DNA from 3 places in the Paenibacillus sp. Cedars genome. Region 1 is predicted to be linked to each of the others. Evidence: a T-box and tRNA genes for the amino acid it is inferred to sense, from the RefSeq annotation. Region 1 holds a T-box; the other regions hold tRNA genes.

Region 1 (5,019 bases):
CATGGGGTGCTTTATTCCTGACACTGCGGTCCACTTTCGTCCAGTCGGACACAGGTTCCATTATTCGCTGAAAACCTCTCTATTTTCCTATCCACTCGGACACAGGTTCCGTTATTCGCTAAAAACCACTCTATTTTCCTGTCCACACGGACACAGGTTCCGTTAATGTGCCAGAATCGAGGATTAATCATCGAAAATCCTGAAATAACGGATCTCTTGTCCTCATAATGTTACAAACCAGCAGAAAACAGCAAAATAGCGGAACCACGGTCCTCAAAGACCGGCCAATCAACTCCTGAACTACGCTATGTAAGGCCATTTCGACCGATCAGTAAGCGGGCCTAAGTTCAACCTTAAAGGGGTGATAAGGAAGAATGGATCAACCTATGACGAAATGGAGCTGATATCGATGGACTTTCTTTCTAGGGATCGTTTAAGCGAATGCACCATGCAGACACCTCCGGAATTGGCTATTGGTAGTGAGGATCCAGGCGATGCTCTGCTGTCCGCTGTGCTTGCATTGCCTGAAACCTTGAGACAGCCGATGTATTTGTATTACTATGAGAAATTCAACACCTTGGAAATAGCGGAAGTCCTTCAGATTGAGCCTGTCAATGTACGGAATCGCATGAGCAGAGCCCGCAAGAAATTGAATATCATGCTGGGCAAGAAAGTGGGGGCGCTGCGGGACGGTAGACGAAAGTAAGAAAGGCCTCGCCTCCTTCCTCTTGACTTCTTGAGTTAGGATCGGGTATTATCTCCAATAACTTGAATAAATCAAGCAAAAGCAATGAAGAGAAAGAGTACCTTGGCGACGTCTTTGAACAGAGAGCCCCGGCTGGTGAAAAGGGGTAAGGAAAGAACCTTGGGAACATGGTCTCTGAGCTGTGCACCGAAACCCGTAAGCGGGTTGTAGGCTGTGCCGGAACCCGCATCCGTTAACATGCTAGGGTATACCCGCGATGATTCGCGCCGTACCCGAAGAGGTGAGTGCCGCGAGGCATGAATGAAATTGGGTGGTACCACGTGAGCGACAAGCTCTCGTCCCTTTGGGATGAGGGCTTTTTTTGTTGTCCATAAAAAGGAGGATGAACGATATGACAAACATTTTTATCGGCGGTGCCTGGCCTTATGCCAACGGTTCCTTACATTTGGGGAGGCTCGCAAGCTTACTGCCCGGCGACGTGTTAGCACGTTATTTCCGCGCGAAGGGAGAGCAGGTGTTGTATGTGTCCGGCAGCGATTGCCATGGTACGCCGGTGGCGGTGCAGGCGATTCAAGAGGGGGTAACGCCTCGGGATATTGCGGATCGGTATCATGGAGAGTTTGCGAAATGCTTCGAACAGCTGGGTTTTTCCTACGATTTGTATACGCGAACCGATCAGGAATTTCATCATGGCGTGGTTCAGGAGCTGTTTCTGAAGCTGCTGGATAACGGCCATCTGTATCGGAAAACGATCCAGCAGACGTATTGCGAGACCGATCGGCGGTTTCTGCCGGACCGTTATGTGGAAGGAGACTGTCCGGTATGCGGCAGCAGGGCTCGCGGTGACCAGTGCGACGTCTGTTCAACCCTACTGGATCCGTCGGATCTGAGTAACAGAGCCTGCAAAATCTGCGGCAACCCGCCAGTAGAACGGCCAACCGAGCATTATTATGTTTCGCTGTCGCATTTTCAAGGAGAGCTCACCGATGACCTGAATAACGCCAAGGGCTGGCGGGAGAATGCGATCCAGCTGACTCGAAGATATCTGGAGGAAGGGCTTGTGGACCGGGCGGCGACGAGGGATCTCACTTGGGGAGTGGATGTACCCGTCCCTGGCTTCGAGGATAAGAAAATCTATGTATGGATTGAGGCGGTAAGCGGCTATCTATCCGCCAGCAAGCAGTGGGCCGCGGAAACGGGCGGCGATTGGGAGTCCTTTTGGCTGAAAGAGAGGGAGGATATAACAGCTTATTATGTTCATGGGAAAGACAATATCCCGTTTCACACATTGATCTGGCCAGCGCTGCTTAAGGGTGCCGGAGGACTGCATGTGCCGGATCGGATCATTTCCTGTGAGTACATGACGCTGGAAGGGAAGAAGTTCTCGACCAGTCGGAACTGGGCGATCTGGGTACCGGATTTGCTAAGTCGCTATCAGCCGGATTCGATCCGCTACTTCCTCATTGCGAACGGTCCCGAGAAGCGGGATACCGATTTTTCCTGGCGGGAGTTCATTCATAGCCATAATGGCGAGCTGCTTGGAGCTTTTGGGAATCTCGTGAATCGAACTTTGGTGTTTGTGAACAAATCGTTTGACGGGAAGGTACCCGAAGGGCGCATAACTGAAGAGTGGCAGAGACGTATGGAGTCATTGTACCGGGAGGCCGGAACGCTCATCGAAGAGGGGCGATTGAAGGAGGCGCTGGAATTAATTTTTAGTACGGTACGTCATGCGAACAAATATTTTGATGAGCGCAAGCCATGGATTCAGGTCAAGGAGGATCGCGAAGCTTGCGGGGATACCCTCTTCACCTGTGTTCAGATCATCGCTAACCTGACGAATCTGCTGCAGCCGTTTATCCCGTTTTCCTGTGAGAAAATAAGAGGCTTTCTCTCGTTGAAGCCAGCAGCGTGGAATTGGTGCAATGTTCCGGCTGGCGAGCCCCTCCATCACGTGGAGCTCTTGTTTGAACGTATCGATACAAGCCGGATTGAGGAGGAGACCCGCAGGCTGGAGGGGTTGTCCTTCTGAGGGGGGCGGAAGGGTTCCGCCTCCTTAAATCTTGAAGGAAGGTTGAGGCAGATGGAGTTGGGAGAGCGGGTGCTGAATCCGTTGAGTATGTGCTTCGTACGACGAGTCCTAGGGATTATGTGCTTTGTATGATGACTTTAGGGGATTTTGTGTTCCGTGCGATGACTTGGGGGATTTATGTACTTTGTAACTTTGTAGGATGACCCTTGGGGGTTTGTACTCTGTACGATGACCTTAGGATTTATATACTCTGCAATGACCCTAGTGGTTAGATGTGCTCTGTACGATCGCCCTAAGAGCTAATGTGCTCTTTATGAGGACCTTAGGGTTTATGTGCTCTGTATGACTTAGGGTGTATGTGCTCTGTACAATGGCCTTATGGGTTATGTACTTTCTACGAGACCCTAGGTGTTAATGTATCTTGCGCCAAGATCTTGGGGAAAAACAGGGCTTCATCAAGGGAGCACGGGTATCATTTACGATCAAGTATGGATTGGCCGTTTTTAGAGGACCGTGGTTCCGCTATTTTGTTGTTTTTTGCTGATTTGTAACGATATGAGGACAAGAGATCCGTTATTTCACAATTTTCGGGGTATTTATCCGTGATTTGAGCAAATAACGGAACCTGTGTCCGATTGGACTCGCAAATAGAGTGGTTTTAAGCAAATAACGGCTCCTGTGTCCGAATGGACACGAAATAGCCTTGTTAACTTAACCTCAATCATCCACGGATTCAGCAGGCGAAGCGGTCCTAGCCTGAACAGCTACATACGATAATTAGTTGTTTTCCAGGAAATTCTCACGAATTTCTAATTACAGAGTTTCTACACCATAGATGGAACCTTATATGGGGACTTGACGGGGAACGCAGACAATGGATAATGATGAAGGATGTATTTTTAGAGTCCATATAGAGCAAAACGATAACAAACAAGGACAACATACGAGGAGTGCACGAATGACAGATAGAATTTGGTGGAAAGAGGCCGTAGCGTATCAGATCTACCCTCGAAGTTTTATGGACAGCAATGGCGATGGCATCGGAGATTTGCAAGGTATTATATCGAAGCTGGATTACTTGAAGGAGCTCGGCATCGATGTCATCTGGATTTGCCCGATATACAAATCGCCGAACGACGATAACGGATACGACATTTCCGATTATCAGGACATCATGGAAGAGTTTGGAACGATTCAGGATTTTGATCAGCTGCTCCAAGAGGTTCATAATCGGGGCATGAAACTGATCATGGACCTGGTGATCAACCATACCTCCGATGAGCATCCATGGTTTGTCGAATCGCGTTCGAGCAAGAGCAATCCCAAGCGCGATTATTATATATGGACGGATGCCAAGAACGGCGAGGAGCCGAACAACTGGGAGAGCATCTTCGGTGGTTCCGTGTGGGAATATGATGAACCGACGGAACAGTACTACATGCACATTTTCTCCCGCAAACAGCCGGACCTGAATTGGGAAAATCCGAACGTGCGCCGGGAACTGTACGATATGATCAACTGGTGGCTGGATAAAGGTATCGATGGCTTCCGGATTGATGCGATCTCCCACATCAAGAAGGTACCGGGATTCCCCGATATGCCAAATAAATACAAGCTGAGATATGTGCCTTCCATGGACGGACATATGAACCGGGAAGGCATTCATATGTTCCTGAACGAGCTGAAGCAAGAGACGTTTGATCGGTATGACATTATGACGGTGGGCGAAGCGAACGGCGTCAGCGTTCAGGATGCGGATCTGTGGGTAGGAGAGTCCAGCGGCAAATTTAACATGATTTTTCAATTTGAGCACATGGGACTTTGGAGTAAGAGTGTTACCGGGGGCGTAGACATTTATGCGCTTAAGAAAACCCTGACCCGCTGGCAAAAGGGCCTTGAAGGCGTAGGCTGGAACGCTCTCTTCATGGAGAATCACGACCAGCCGCGGTCGGTATCTACATGGGGCAATGACGGTGCGTATTGGGATGCATCCGCCAAGTCGCTGGCTACGATGTATTTCTTCATGCAGGGGACTCCGTTTATCTATCAAGGCCAGGAAATCGGAATGACAAACGTGCAGTTTGAATCCATTGAGGACTACAATGATGTGGCAATCAAGAATCTGTACCGCATCGAATCCGAGAACGGCAAGAGTCATGACGAGATCATGAGGATCATCTGGAAGAATGGACGGGATAATTCCCGAACACCGATGCAGTGGAATGACGGGGAGCAGGCAGGATTCACGAGCGGCACCCCGTGGCTGAAGGTAAATCCGAAT
Region 2 (5,019 bases), 1.3 Mb from region 1:
AGAATGGTTGGAAATCATTCGAAGAGTGCAAAGGCATAAGGGAGCTTGACTGCGAGACCTACAAGTCGAGCAGGGACGAAAGTCGGGCTTAGTGATCCGGTGGTACCGCATGGAAGGGCCATCGCTCAACGGATAAAAGCTACCCTGGGGATAACAGGCTTATCTCCCCCAAGAGTCCACATCGACGGGGAGGTTTGGCACCTCGATGTCGGCTCATCGCATCCTGGGGCTGAAGTAGGTCCCAAGGGTTGGGCTGTTCGCCCATTAAAGCGGTACGCGAGCTGGGTTCAGAACGTCGTGAGACAGTTCGGTCCCTATCTGTCGTGGGCGTAGGAAATTTGAGAGGAGCTGTCCTTAGTACGAGAGGACCGGGATGGACGTACCGCTGGTGCACCAGTTGTTCCGCCAGGAGCATGGCTGGGTAGCTACGTACGGAAGGGATAAGCGCTGAAAGCATCTAAGCGTGAAGCCCCCCTCAAGATGAGATTTCCCAACTAGTAAGACCCCTTGAAGACGACGAGGTAGATAGGTTGGAGGTGGAAGTGCAGCAATGCATGGAGCTGACCAATACTAATCGGTCGAGGGCTTATCCAAAAACACCCCAAAAAGTGAAGCTAAGCGTTGAAGCTGATGCCGAATACTTTTCGGGGACCCCGATACCACATCGGGTAATGCTACGGATATCTAATACACGCAAATTTCGTTTCGTATCTAGTTTTCAGGTGATCAAAACTGAATTGGAAGTGTACAAGTTATACTTGCAAGGAGGACGATCACGGCATTTGGCGATGCCGGATCCTGAATATACGTTTGGTGGCGATAGCGGAAGGGTTCCACGCGTACCCATACCGAACACGACCGTTAAGCCTTCCAGCGCCGATGGTACTTGGACCGCAGGGTCCCGGGAGAGTAGGACGTCGCCAAGCGAATACATATTCCCTGATAGCTCAGTTGGTAGAGCACTCGACTGTTAATCGAGTTGTCACAGGTTCGAGTCCTGTTCGGGGAGCCATACGGAGAGGTGTCCGAGTTGGTCGAAGGAGCACGATTGGAAATCGTGTAGGCGCCAAAAGCGTCTCGAGGGTTCGAATCCCTCTCTCTCCGCCAGCAAGGACTTCATATATGGCCCGTTGGTCAAGGGGTTAAGACACCTCCCTTTCACGGAGGTAACAGGGGTTCGAATCCCCTACGGGTCACCATTATCTATATTGCTTCTGGGGATGAGAATCCTATCATTATGAAATACAGTTGGAGGCTTAGCTCAGCTGGGAGAGCATCTGCCTTACAAGCAGAGGGTCGGGGGTTCGAACCCCTCAGCCTCCACCATATATACACCTTTTAATGACGCGGGGTGGAGCAGTTCGGTAGCTCGTCGGGCTCATAACCCGAAGGTCGTAGGTTCAAATCCTGCCCCCGCAACCAATTTAATCACTAGAATAAGTGATTAAGCCTCATGGAACTGTGGTGTAGAGGCCTAACATGCCTGCCTGTCACGCAGGAGATCGCGGGTTCGAATCCCGTCAGTTCCGCCATTCTTACAAGCTTCAGGGATGAGAACTCATATACTTGGGTTCGTCGAAGCATCATCTTCGTTAGCATAGACTTCGCAGTCTCGAACGAAGAGAGAGTATCCCGTCAGTTCCGCCATTCTTTACTCTTAGTAATAAGAGCCATTAGCTCAGTTGGTAGAGCACCTGACTTTTAATCAGGGTGTCGAAGGTTCGAGTCCTTCATGGCTCACCATTTTTACCAATGTGAGTACAGGATGGAATACATATTACATTGCGGACGTGGCTCAGCGGTAGAGCATCGCCTTGCCAAGGCGAGGGTCGCGGGTTCGATTCCCGTCGTCCGCTCCATTATGCGCCCTTAGCTCAGCTGGATAGAGCGTTTGACTACGAATCAAAAGGTCGGGAGTTCGAATCTCTCAGGGCGTGCCATTTTTCTTAAAAAAAATATTAAAATATTTGATTCATACAAAATTTCATTATGCCGGTGTGGCGGAATTGGCAGACGCGCGCGACTCAAAATCGTGAGGGAAACCGTGGGGGTTCGAGTCCCTTCACCGGCATTTATTAACGGGATGTAGCTCAGCTTGGTAGAGCACCTGGTTTGGGACCAGGGGGTCGCATGTTCAAATCGTGTCATCCCGATTCAAATAGAAAGACTGCTTTCAGATCATCTGAAAGCAGTCTTTCTTTGTTGCAGGTAGAAAATAATTCTAATTATAAATGCTTTGCTGAATAATTTGGCAGTGTCCCGGTCACAATATGAAAAACATTGAATAGAAGGGGATTACCTTGAGTGTTTTTCATTTTTTCAAGAAACTGTTCAGAAAACGCTGGAGACGCTGGAGACGCGCCATTTGGTCTTGTGCGATCGTTCTGATCGCAGGTGTCGTGATATGGTCCGGCCAGAATATAAAAGATCAGATGAAGAAGCTGCTCACGGCTACATCAGATGAAACACCACTGGCTGTGGAAACGATGCACTACCTGAAGATTGAAGACGACAAGCAGGAAGAGCGCATAGAGGATCAAAGGGAATTCATGCAGAAGTTGAATACGTCAAAGGGTAAGAAACATGTTCACGTTCGCATAACGTATGTGTGTGGCACCGAAGAACAAGATTTGGGACGGCTCACGCCAGACGGTATTTATGAATTGATGAATAAAAATCCTTTATGGCAGGGACGGTTGGATGATAAAGGCGAAGTCTGGCTGGAGCAAACCATTTCAGATCTTTCGCCAGCTTGTAAGAGACAAGCATATATTAGCGTCGATTCCAAAGGCAATTTAACGCTGTTTGATGGTCCGCCGGAAGAGGAGAAGGTCATGCGAACCTTTTTTCAGCTTGATGTCGGTTCGATGGAGTCTTCTTTGCCTAAGGATGTCATTAAGCAATTAGAAGACGGTATTCGTATTCAGGACATTGAAGAGTATAACAGTGTACTGTCAACCTTTAGCGACTACGCTCGGGATATGGCCGAGAATGTCATGAAGCCAAGCCCTTAAGTAGTTTCTGTTTTTGTATTTGCCGAATTAAGATAAAAAACTGCCCGAATCATTCGGGCAGTTTTTTGCGTTTCCGGGACAGCCGGAGAGAGCAAATATGAAAGTTATATTACGGCTAATCAAAGGTTTAAAGTTTTTCCTCAACTGAAGTCGATCTTTTGTTATAATGAGAGAACGATACATATGTTCGCTTCATCAGAGGAGAGATTGGTTTTGCGTATTTTAGGGATCGACCCGGGGATTGCGATTGTGGGTTTCGGGTTTGTAGATAAGGTTGGGAGCAAGGTGACTCCGGTGCAGTATGGCTGCATCCAGACGGAAGCCCATACACCGGATGAGGAGAGGCTGCTTCATGTATATGAAGGCATGCAGCAGCTTATTGATAAATACGAGCCTGAGGCTGTGGCATTTGAGAAATTGTTCTTTAACCGCAATGTAACGACGGCCATGTCGGTATCCCAAGCCAGAGGTGTTCTCATTCTTGCTGCCATCCAGCGGGGACTTCCGATTGCAGAGTATACACCGATGCAGGTGAAGCAGGCGATCGTCGGTTATGGCAAGGCAGAGAAGAAACAAGTTCAGGAGATGGTCAGGATGTTCCTGAAGCTGCAGAGCATCCCTAAACCTGACGATGTGGCAGATGCATTGGCGGTAGCGATTTGTCATGCGCATTCATATACACTTAATTCCAAGTTAAATGAGGTATTGCGAAAATGATCGATTTTTTACGGGGACAGGTTGTCCACTTAGAAAGTGAATATATTGTACTGGATGTTCAGGGAGTCGGATACCGCGTGTTCTGCCCGAATCCGTATGCTTTTGCGAAAACCGAAGGGACAGTGACGGTGTATACACACCATCATGTGCGTGATGATGCGATCCTATTGTTTGGCTTCCCGTCAAGGGAGGAGCAAAAATTATTCCGTAAACTCATTGAGGTTTCGGGGATCGGACCGCGCGTGGCCCTTGGCATTTTGGGTGGGGGGTCTCCGGACCATGTTGTTTCAGCGATCTATCAGGAGAACGTATCCTTTCTCGTCAAACTGCCAGGAATCGGTAAGAAAACAGCGCAGCGCATGATTCTGGATCTTAAGGATAAACTCGAAGGATTCGGCAATGCGACGATGATGACAGGACTTTTTGCAATACAGGAACCGGAAGCGGAGAATGATGGTTCGGCATGGTCAGAGGCTCGCGAGGGATTGAAGGCTTTGGGTTACACGGATAGTGAACTGGACAAGGTCTGGCTCAAGATTAAGGATTCTGGGGCCAGCGGTGAATCCGTCGATGTGCTGATGAAACGGGCGCTGCAGCAGCTATTTGCTGGTTAGATAGAGAAATCGCTGCAGGAAAGGAGTTTTGTAGATGGACGATCGAATTATTTCCGCCAATCTGATGATGGACGAACAGGCTGTCGAGCTTAGTTTGCGTCCGCGTTATTTGGCTGAATATATAGGACAGAATCAGGTTAAGGAAAATCTCAAGGTATATATCGAAGCTGCAAAAATGCGCAACGAAGCGCTTGATCACGTGTTATTGTACGGCCCACCGGGGCTTGGCAAAACGACCCTGGCTAATATTATTGCCAATGAGCTTGGTGTTAATCTACGGACGACGTCCGGTCCGGCAATCGAACGACCGGGAGATTTGGCTGCACTTCTTACCAATCTGCAGGAAGGGGATGTCTTGTTTATTGATGAGATCCATCGCCTGCACCGGACGGTAGAGGAAGTGATGTATCCGGCCATGGAGGATTTTGCGCTGGATATAATGATTGGCAAAGGGCCAAGCGCACGCTCTGTGCGTCTGGATCTGCCGCCGTTCACGTTAATAGGCGCCACAACCAGGGCTGGGCTGCTCTCTGCGCCGCTTAGGGACCGTTTTGGAGTGGTTAGCCGGTTGGAATTCTATACGGTGGACGAGCTAAGTTACATCGTGTCACGCAATGCGGATCTCTTGGGGATTGAGATACTAGGTGATGCCGCTGACGAGATTGCCCTGAGAT
Region 3 (5,019 bases), 1.2 Mb from region 1:
TCTACTTTATCCAGCAGTTCATTCACCGATGCCTTTGTCATATCTTTAAGTCTTTTAAATACTCCCATGTTATTTATCTCCCTTCTCATAGTCCGAAAGTTTTTTCTTAAGTTCTTCAATTTCTTTCTGCATTGCCTTCTTCTCGATATCCTTCATCATTGCATCCAGATCGGAATCCGGGGACGCGTTGTTTCTTGCGCCATGTCCTCCATCCGGACGCCCAGAGCGGTCATATTTCGGACCAAAGATCCCATGTTCATTAGGATAGCCTTGGCGTCCATAACCGTCGTTGTAACCATTGTAGCCTGGACCTGGTCCTGGATTATCGTTGTAACGATATCCGCCGCCCTGTCTTCCCCGTGGTGGTCCGTACGGATCGTGATAATACGGTTCTTTGGGAACTACGAGGGATGCAATCAGATATATTAAGAGCGTTGTACCGCCTGTAAAAAAGATACTGATTACAAATATGATTCTGAGTAGGGTCGATTCGACTCCGAAATAATCGGATATACCGCCGATCAACCCTGTGAACATTTTGTCGCGGGTGGAACGGTACAATCTAGTCATGTTTACTCCTTTCCGCTGTTATTCAGCTTTTGCTTCAAGCGGGCAAGTTCCTTTTCCAATACAGTGGAGACCGATTCACCAGCCTGATTCATGTATTCTTGCCCCATGCGCCGTAAATCGCGAAGGCTTCTGGCTTCCAATTCCCAATCACTGATGCGATCTTCTAGGCGATTGAACATCTTGGGTACATCTTGACCGCCGCCGTAGGATCCCGTACGTTCATTCATTTTTTGTTGAAGACGAAGGGTCTCGACCCGGGCAACGTAATATTGACGTTTGCTGTACACCGTCTGATATTCCATGCGCAGCTCGCCGAGCTGTTCATCGATTTCTTTCAGCGACTCCAGGCTTGAGGATAACAGGCCTTGGTACTGCTCAATTTTTTCCTCATAGATCAACTTTTCCTGCAATGCAAGTTTGGCAAGATGATCTTCACCGGCCTTCAGTGCGAGCAATGCCTGCTCTTCACGTTTATAGCGCATGGTTTCTGCTTGATCCACCTGCTGTTTCAGCTGTCTGGAATGTACTTGGCATTGCTGCTGCAGTTTCTCTGCTTCTGCAATGTCCTGTCTGGTTGAATGAAGGAACTGGTCGATCAAACGAACCGGATCCTGGCTCTGTTCAAGCTTTTCATTCAATGTTGCAACGGTTATGTCTCTTATCCGCCGGAAAACACTCATATTGGCTTAGTCCTCCTCTTCTATCGCGATCATTATCTGGCTGTTTATGCCTGCCATTCATTATTGTGTTATATCAGTAACGTGGTCTGCCATTCTTCAATCTGGACACCCCGTAGATGATTAAGATGATTCCAAAGATCGGACCGATCAACCAGGAGAGTTTACCCATCAACCAGATCACACCGATACCGAGAATAATCCATCCGATTAAGGTATTTCCTCTACGGATCCCGTAATATCCCAAAGCGACCATCAGCACTGGAATTAGAAGACTGAACAACCATCCGAGCAGAGGACCGAATATTCCCAGGAGAACCAATATCCCTAAACCAATCAACAGGATACTTATTCCATTTCCTTTTGAATTCCTCATTTATGCACCGCCTTTCTGTTATTTGATTGTTGTTTCTTTTGTTCAACCTTATGACTCTATTCTAGGTAATTTCAAGATGAACTAAAACGGCCTGCGGACGGTTTTTGAACCTAGACCTAAGTCGGGGCCACCTACAGACCTGCGTCCAACCCTTACACTAGATCTGCTCTAAGCTCATTCCATGGGATGTATCATTACCATCGAGAGCATAGCTCTACTGCTGTCTGATTACCTTAGAGCAGTGCTAAAAGTGTCGGTTTAGAAAGGATCTATACCGCGGGTCGCGTAATATGTCCTGATTTACAAAGGCCTTGTAAGAAAATCAAAGATATTCATTTGATTGAAAGCACTGGAATTAAACGTGTCCCGGATTAGTGAGGGGATTAATACCACGTAAAGAAATACGATAGTGTATTAAAAAGGGGGAGTTAAAGGTATGCAGTTAAAGGTTTGCAGTTAAAGGTTTGCAGTTAAAGGCATGCAGTTAGGTGCAATTCAGGAGCTGCCTACATACTGAGGAGCATTACATCAGTCCCTATCATAAAAAGCAACGGAGGCTTAGCGTGGAGTAACTAACCTAACAAAAGATCAATACGAAAAAAGGAATGCAGACGTTTATAGTCTGCATTCCTTTTGATGATGCCGGTGAAGGGACTCGAACCCCCACGGTTTCCCTCACGATTTTGAGTCGCGCGCGTCTGCCAATTCCGCCACACCGGCTTACTGATGGCGTGCCCTAAGAGATTCGAACTCCTGACCTTTTGATTCGTAGTCAAACGCTCTATCCAGCTGAGCTAAGGGCACATAAGTTTGTAATGGAGGCGCCACCCAGATTCGAACTGGGGATAAAGCTTTTGCAGAGCTGTGCCTTACCACTTGGCTATGGCGCCAGAAACAAAAATGGAGCGGACGACGGGAATCGAACCCGCGACCCTCGCCTTGGCAAGGCGATGCTCTACCGCTGAGCCACGTCCGCTTATTAAAAAATCAATGGCTGGGGATATAGGATTCGAACCTATGCATGACGGAGTCAAAGTCCGTTGCCTTACCGCTTGGCTAATCCCCAACATTTTTTAAAAAACTATGGGGCGACCGATGGGTCTCGAACCCACGAATGCCGGAACCACAATCCGGTGCGTTAACCCCTTCGCCACGATCGCCATAATGTAATAGTTTTTTCTAGAGAATAATCATAATGAAGTAATGGGCGACCGATGGGTCTCGAACCCACGAATGCCGGAACCACAATCCGGTGCGTTAACCCCTTCGCCACGATCGCCAAGTTCATTATAAGTATTCAATGGCAGGGGCAGCAGGAATTGAACCCACACCAACGGTTTTGGAGACCGTTGTTCTACCTTTAAACTATGCCCCTAAAAACTGGTGGAGGATGATGGATTCGAACCACCGAACTCGAAGAGAGCAGATTTACAGTCTGCCGTGTTTAGCCACTTCACTAATCCTCCATAATGGTGCCGGCGAGAGGACTTGAACCCCCAACCTACTGATTACAAGTCAGTTGCTCTACCAATTGAGCTACACCGGCATACACAATTATAAAATTACATGGTGGCTCGGGACGGAATCGAACCGCCGACACGAGGATTTTCAGTCCTCTGCTCTACCGACTGAGCTACCGAGCCTTAGTTCTTCGCGAACTTCGACGAAACCCATATCGGATACTCATCTTATCCCTGAAGCTTGTAAATAATGGCGGAACTGACGGGATTCGAACCCGCGATCTCCTGCGTGACAGGCAGGCATGTTAGGCCTCTACACCACAGTTCCATAAGGTATGATCACTATAAGTGATATAAATTGGTTGCGGGGACAGGATTTGAACCTGTGACCTTCGGGTTATGAGCCCGACGAGCTACCGAACTGCTCCACCCCGCGTCATTAAAAGGTGTATATATGGTGGAGGCTGAGGGGTTCGAACCCCCGACCCTCTGCTTGTAAGGCAGATGCTCTCCCAGCTGAGCTAAGCCTCCGTAACAAAAGCGACCTTTATCGTACCAAATTTCGGCACAAGAAGCAAGTATTTTTTTGAATATAATGGTGACCCGTAGGGGATTCGAACCCCTGTTACCTCCGTGAAAGGGAGGTGTCTTAACCCCTTGACCAACGGGCCTTGCTTGAAATAATAGTGGCGGAGAGAGAGGGATTCGAACCCTCGAGACGCTTTTGGCGCCTACACGATTTCCAATCGTGCTCCTTCGGCCAACTCGGACACCTCTCCGTATGGCTCCCCGAACAGGACTCGAACCTGTGACAACTCGATTAACAGTCGAGTGCTCTACCAACTGAGCTATCAGGGAACAATATTCAATTCAGATGCTTAATCACCTGAAAACTAGATACGAAACGAAGTTGCAGCACATTGAAATATGTTTGGATAAGCCCTCGACCGATTAGTATTGGTCAGCTCCATGCATTGCTGCACTTCCACCTCCAACCTATCTACCTCGTCGTCTTCAAGGGGTCTTACTAGTTGGGAAATCTCATCTTGAGGGGGGCTTCACGCTTAGATGCTTTCAGCGCTTATCCCTTCCGTACGTAGCTACCCAGCCATGCTCCTGGCGGAACAACTGGTGCACCAGCGGTACGTCCATCCCGGTCCTCTCGTACTAAGGACAGCTCCTCTCAAATTTCCTACGCCCACGACAGATAGGGACCGAACTGTCTCACGACGTTCTGAACCCAGCTCGCGTACCGCTTTAATGGGCGAACAGCCCAACCCTTGGGACCTACTTCAGCCCCAGGATGCGATGAGCCGACATCGAGGTGCCAAACCTCCCCGTCGATGTGGACTCTTGGGGGAGATAAGCCTGTTATCCCCAGGGTAGCTTTTATCCGTTGAGCGATGGCCCTTCCATGCGGTACCACCGGATCACTAAGCCCGACTTTCGTCCCTGCTCGACTTGTAGGTCTCGCAGTCAAGCTCCCTTATGCCTTTGCACTCTTCGAATGATTTCCAACCATTCTGAGGGAACCTTGGGGCGCCTCCGTTACTCTTTAGGAGGCGACCGCCCCAGTCAAACTGCCCGCCTGACACTGTCCTCGCACCGGATCACGGTACCAAGTTAGAACCTAGATACGATCAGGGTGGTATCCCAACGTCGCCTCCACACAAGCTGGCGCTCATGCTTCGAAGGCTCCCACCTATCCTGTACAGATCGTACCCAAATCCAATATCAAGCTGCAGTAAAGCTCCATGGGGTCTTTCCGTCTTGTCGCGGGTAACCTGCATCTTCACAGGTATTAAAATTTCACCGGATCTCTCGTTGAGACAGCGCCCAAGTCGTTACGCCATTCGTGCGGGTCAGAATTTACCTGACAAGGAATTTCGCTACCTTAGGACCGTTATAGTTACGGCCGCCGTTTACTGGGGCTTCG

Evidence for each region. The T-box of region 1 lies ahead of metG (methionine--tRNA ligase). A T-box ahead of a tRNA ligase gene usually reads a tRNA of that ligase, here a tRNA-Met.
Region 2: it has a tRNA-Met gene. The T-box ahead of metG (methionine--tRNA ligase) is inferred to sense a tRNA for this amino acid. The anticodon was not compared.
Region 3: it has a tRNA-Met gene. The T-box ahead of metG (methionine--tRNA ligase) is inferred to sense a tRNA for this amino acid. The anticodon was not compared.

The regions. Positions count from the first base shown of each region.
Region 1 covers NZ_CP020866.1:5,658,247-5,663,265, reverse strand. The annotation lists gene B9D94_RS27295 (sigma factor-like helix-turn-helix DNA-binding protein) at 410-706, shown strand; T-box leader at 782-1,052, shown strand; gene metG (methionine--tRNA ligase) at 1,098-2,738, shown strand; gene B9D94_RS27285 (glycoside hydrolase family 13 protein) at 3,697-5,019, shown strand, end outside.
Region 2 covers NZ_CP020866.1:4,321,631-4,326,649, reverse strand. The annotation lists rRNA gene B9D94_RS21720 (23S ribosomal RNA) at 1-594, shown strand, start outside; rRNA gene rrf (5S ribosomal RNA) at 810-926, shown strand; tRNA gene B9D94_RS21710 (tRNA-Asn) at 937-1,012, shown strand; tRNA gene B9D94_RS21705 (tRNA-Ser) at 1,016-1,107, shown strand; tRNA gene B9D94_RS21700 (tRNA-Glu) at 1,125-1,199, shown strand; tRNA gene B9D94_RS21695 (tRNA-Val) at 1,251-1,326, shown strand; tRNA gene B9D94_RS21690 (tRNA-Met) at 1,346-1,422, shown strand; tRNA gene B9D94_RS21685 (tRNA-Asp) at 1,456-1,532, shown strand; tRNA gene B9D94_RS21680 (tRNA-Lys) at 1,668-1,743, shown strand; tRNA gene B9D94_RS21675 (tRNA-Gly) at 1,785-1,859, shown strand; tRNA gene B9D94_RS21670 (tRNA-Arg) at 1,864-1,940, shown strand; tRNA gene B9D94_RS21665 (tRNA-Leu) at 1,992-2,071, shown strand; tRNA gene B9D94_RS21660 (tRNA-Pro) at 2,080-2,153, shown strand; gene B9D94_RS21655 (BofC C-terminal domain-containing protein) at 2,301-3,014, shown strand; gene ruvC (crossover junction endodeoxyribonuclease RuvC) at 3,228-3,731, shown strand; gene ruvA (Holliday junction branch migration protein RuvA) at 3,728-4,345, shown strand; gene ruvB (Holliday junction branch migration DNA helicase RuvB) at 4,380-5,019, shown strand, end outside.
Region 3 covers NZ_CP020866.1:466,031-471,049, reverse strand. The annotation lists gene B9D94_RS03760 (PspA/IM30 family protein) at 1-68, opposite strand, end outside; gene B9D94_RS03755 (PspC domain-containing protein) at 70-570, opposite strand; gene B9D94_RS03750 (PspA/IM30 family protein) at 573-1,250, opposite strand; gene B9D94_RS03745 (hypothetical protein) at 1,324-1,623, opposite strand; tRNA gene B9D94_RS03740 (tRNA-Leu) at 2,264-2,343, opposite strand; tRNA gene B9D94_RS03735 (tRNA-Arg) at 2,351-2,427, opposite strand; tRNA gene B9D94_RS03730 (tRNA-Cys) at 2,440-2,513, opposite strand; tRNA gene B9D94_RS03725 (tRNA-Gly) at 2,525-2,599, opposite strand; tRNA gene B9D94_RS03720 (tRNA-Gln) at 2,615-2,689, opposite strand; tRNA gene B9D94_RS03715 (tRNA-His) at 2,708-2,783, opposite strand; tRNA gene B9D94_RS03710 (tRNA-His) at 2,830-2,902, opposite strand; tRNA gene B9D94_RS03705 (tRNA-Trp) at 2,925-2,998, opposite strand; tRNA gene B9D94_RS03700 (tRNA-Tyr) at 3,005-3,089, opposite strand; tRNA gene B9D94_RS03695 (tRNA-Thr) at 3,094-3,169, opposite strand; tRNA gene B9D94_RS03690 (tRNA-Phe) at 3,191-3,266, opposite strand; tRNA gene B9D94_RS03685 (tRNA-Asp) at 3,335-3,411, opposite strand; tRNA gene B9D94_RS03680 (tRNA-Met) at 3,443-3,519, opposite strand; tRNA gene B9D94_RS03675 (tRNA-Val) at 3,539-3,614, opposite strand; tRNA gene B9D94_RS03670 (tRNA-Glu) at 3,680-3,754, opposite strand; tRNA gene B9D94_RS03665 (tRNA-Ser) at 3,771-3,862, opposite strand; tRNA gene B9D94_RS03660 (tRNA-Asn) at 3,866-3,941, opposite strand; rRNA gene B9D94_RS03655 (23S ribosomal RNA) at 4,015-5,019, opposite strand, start outside.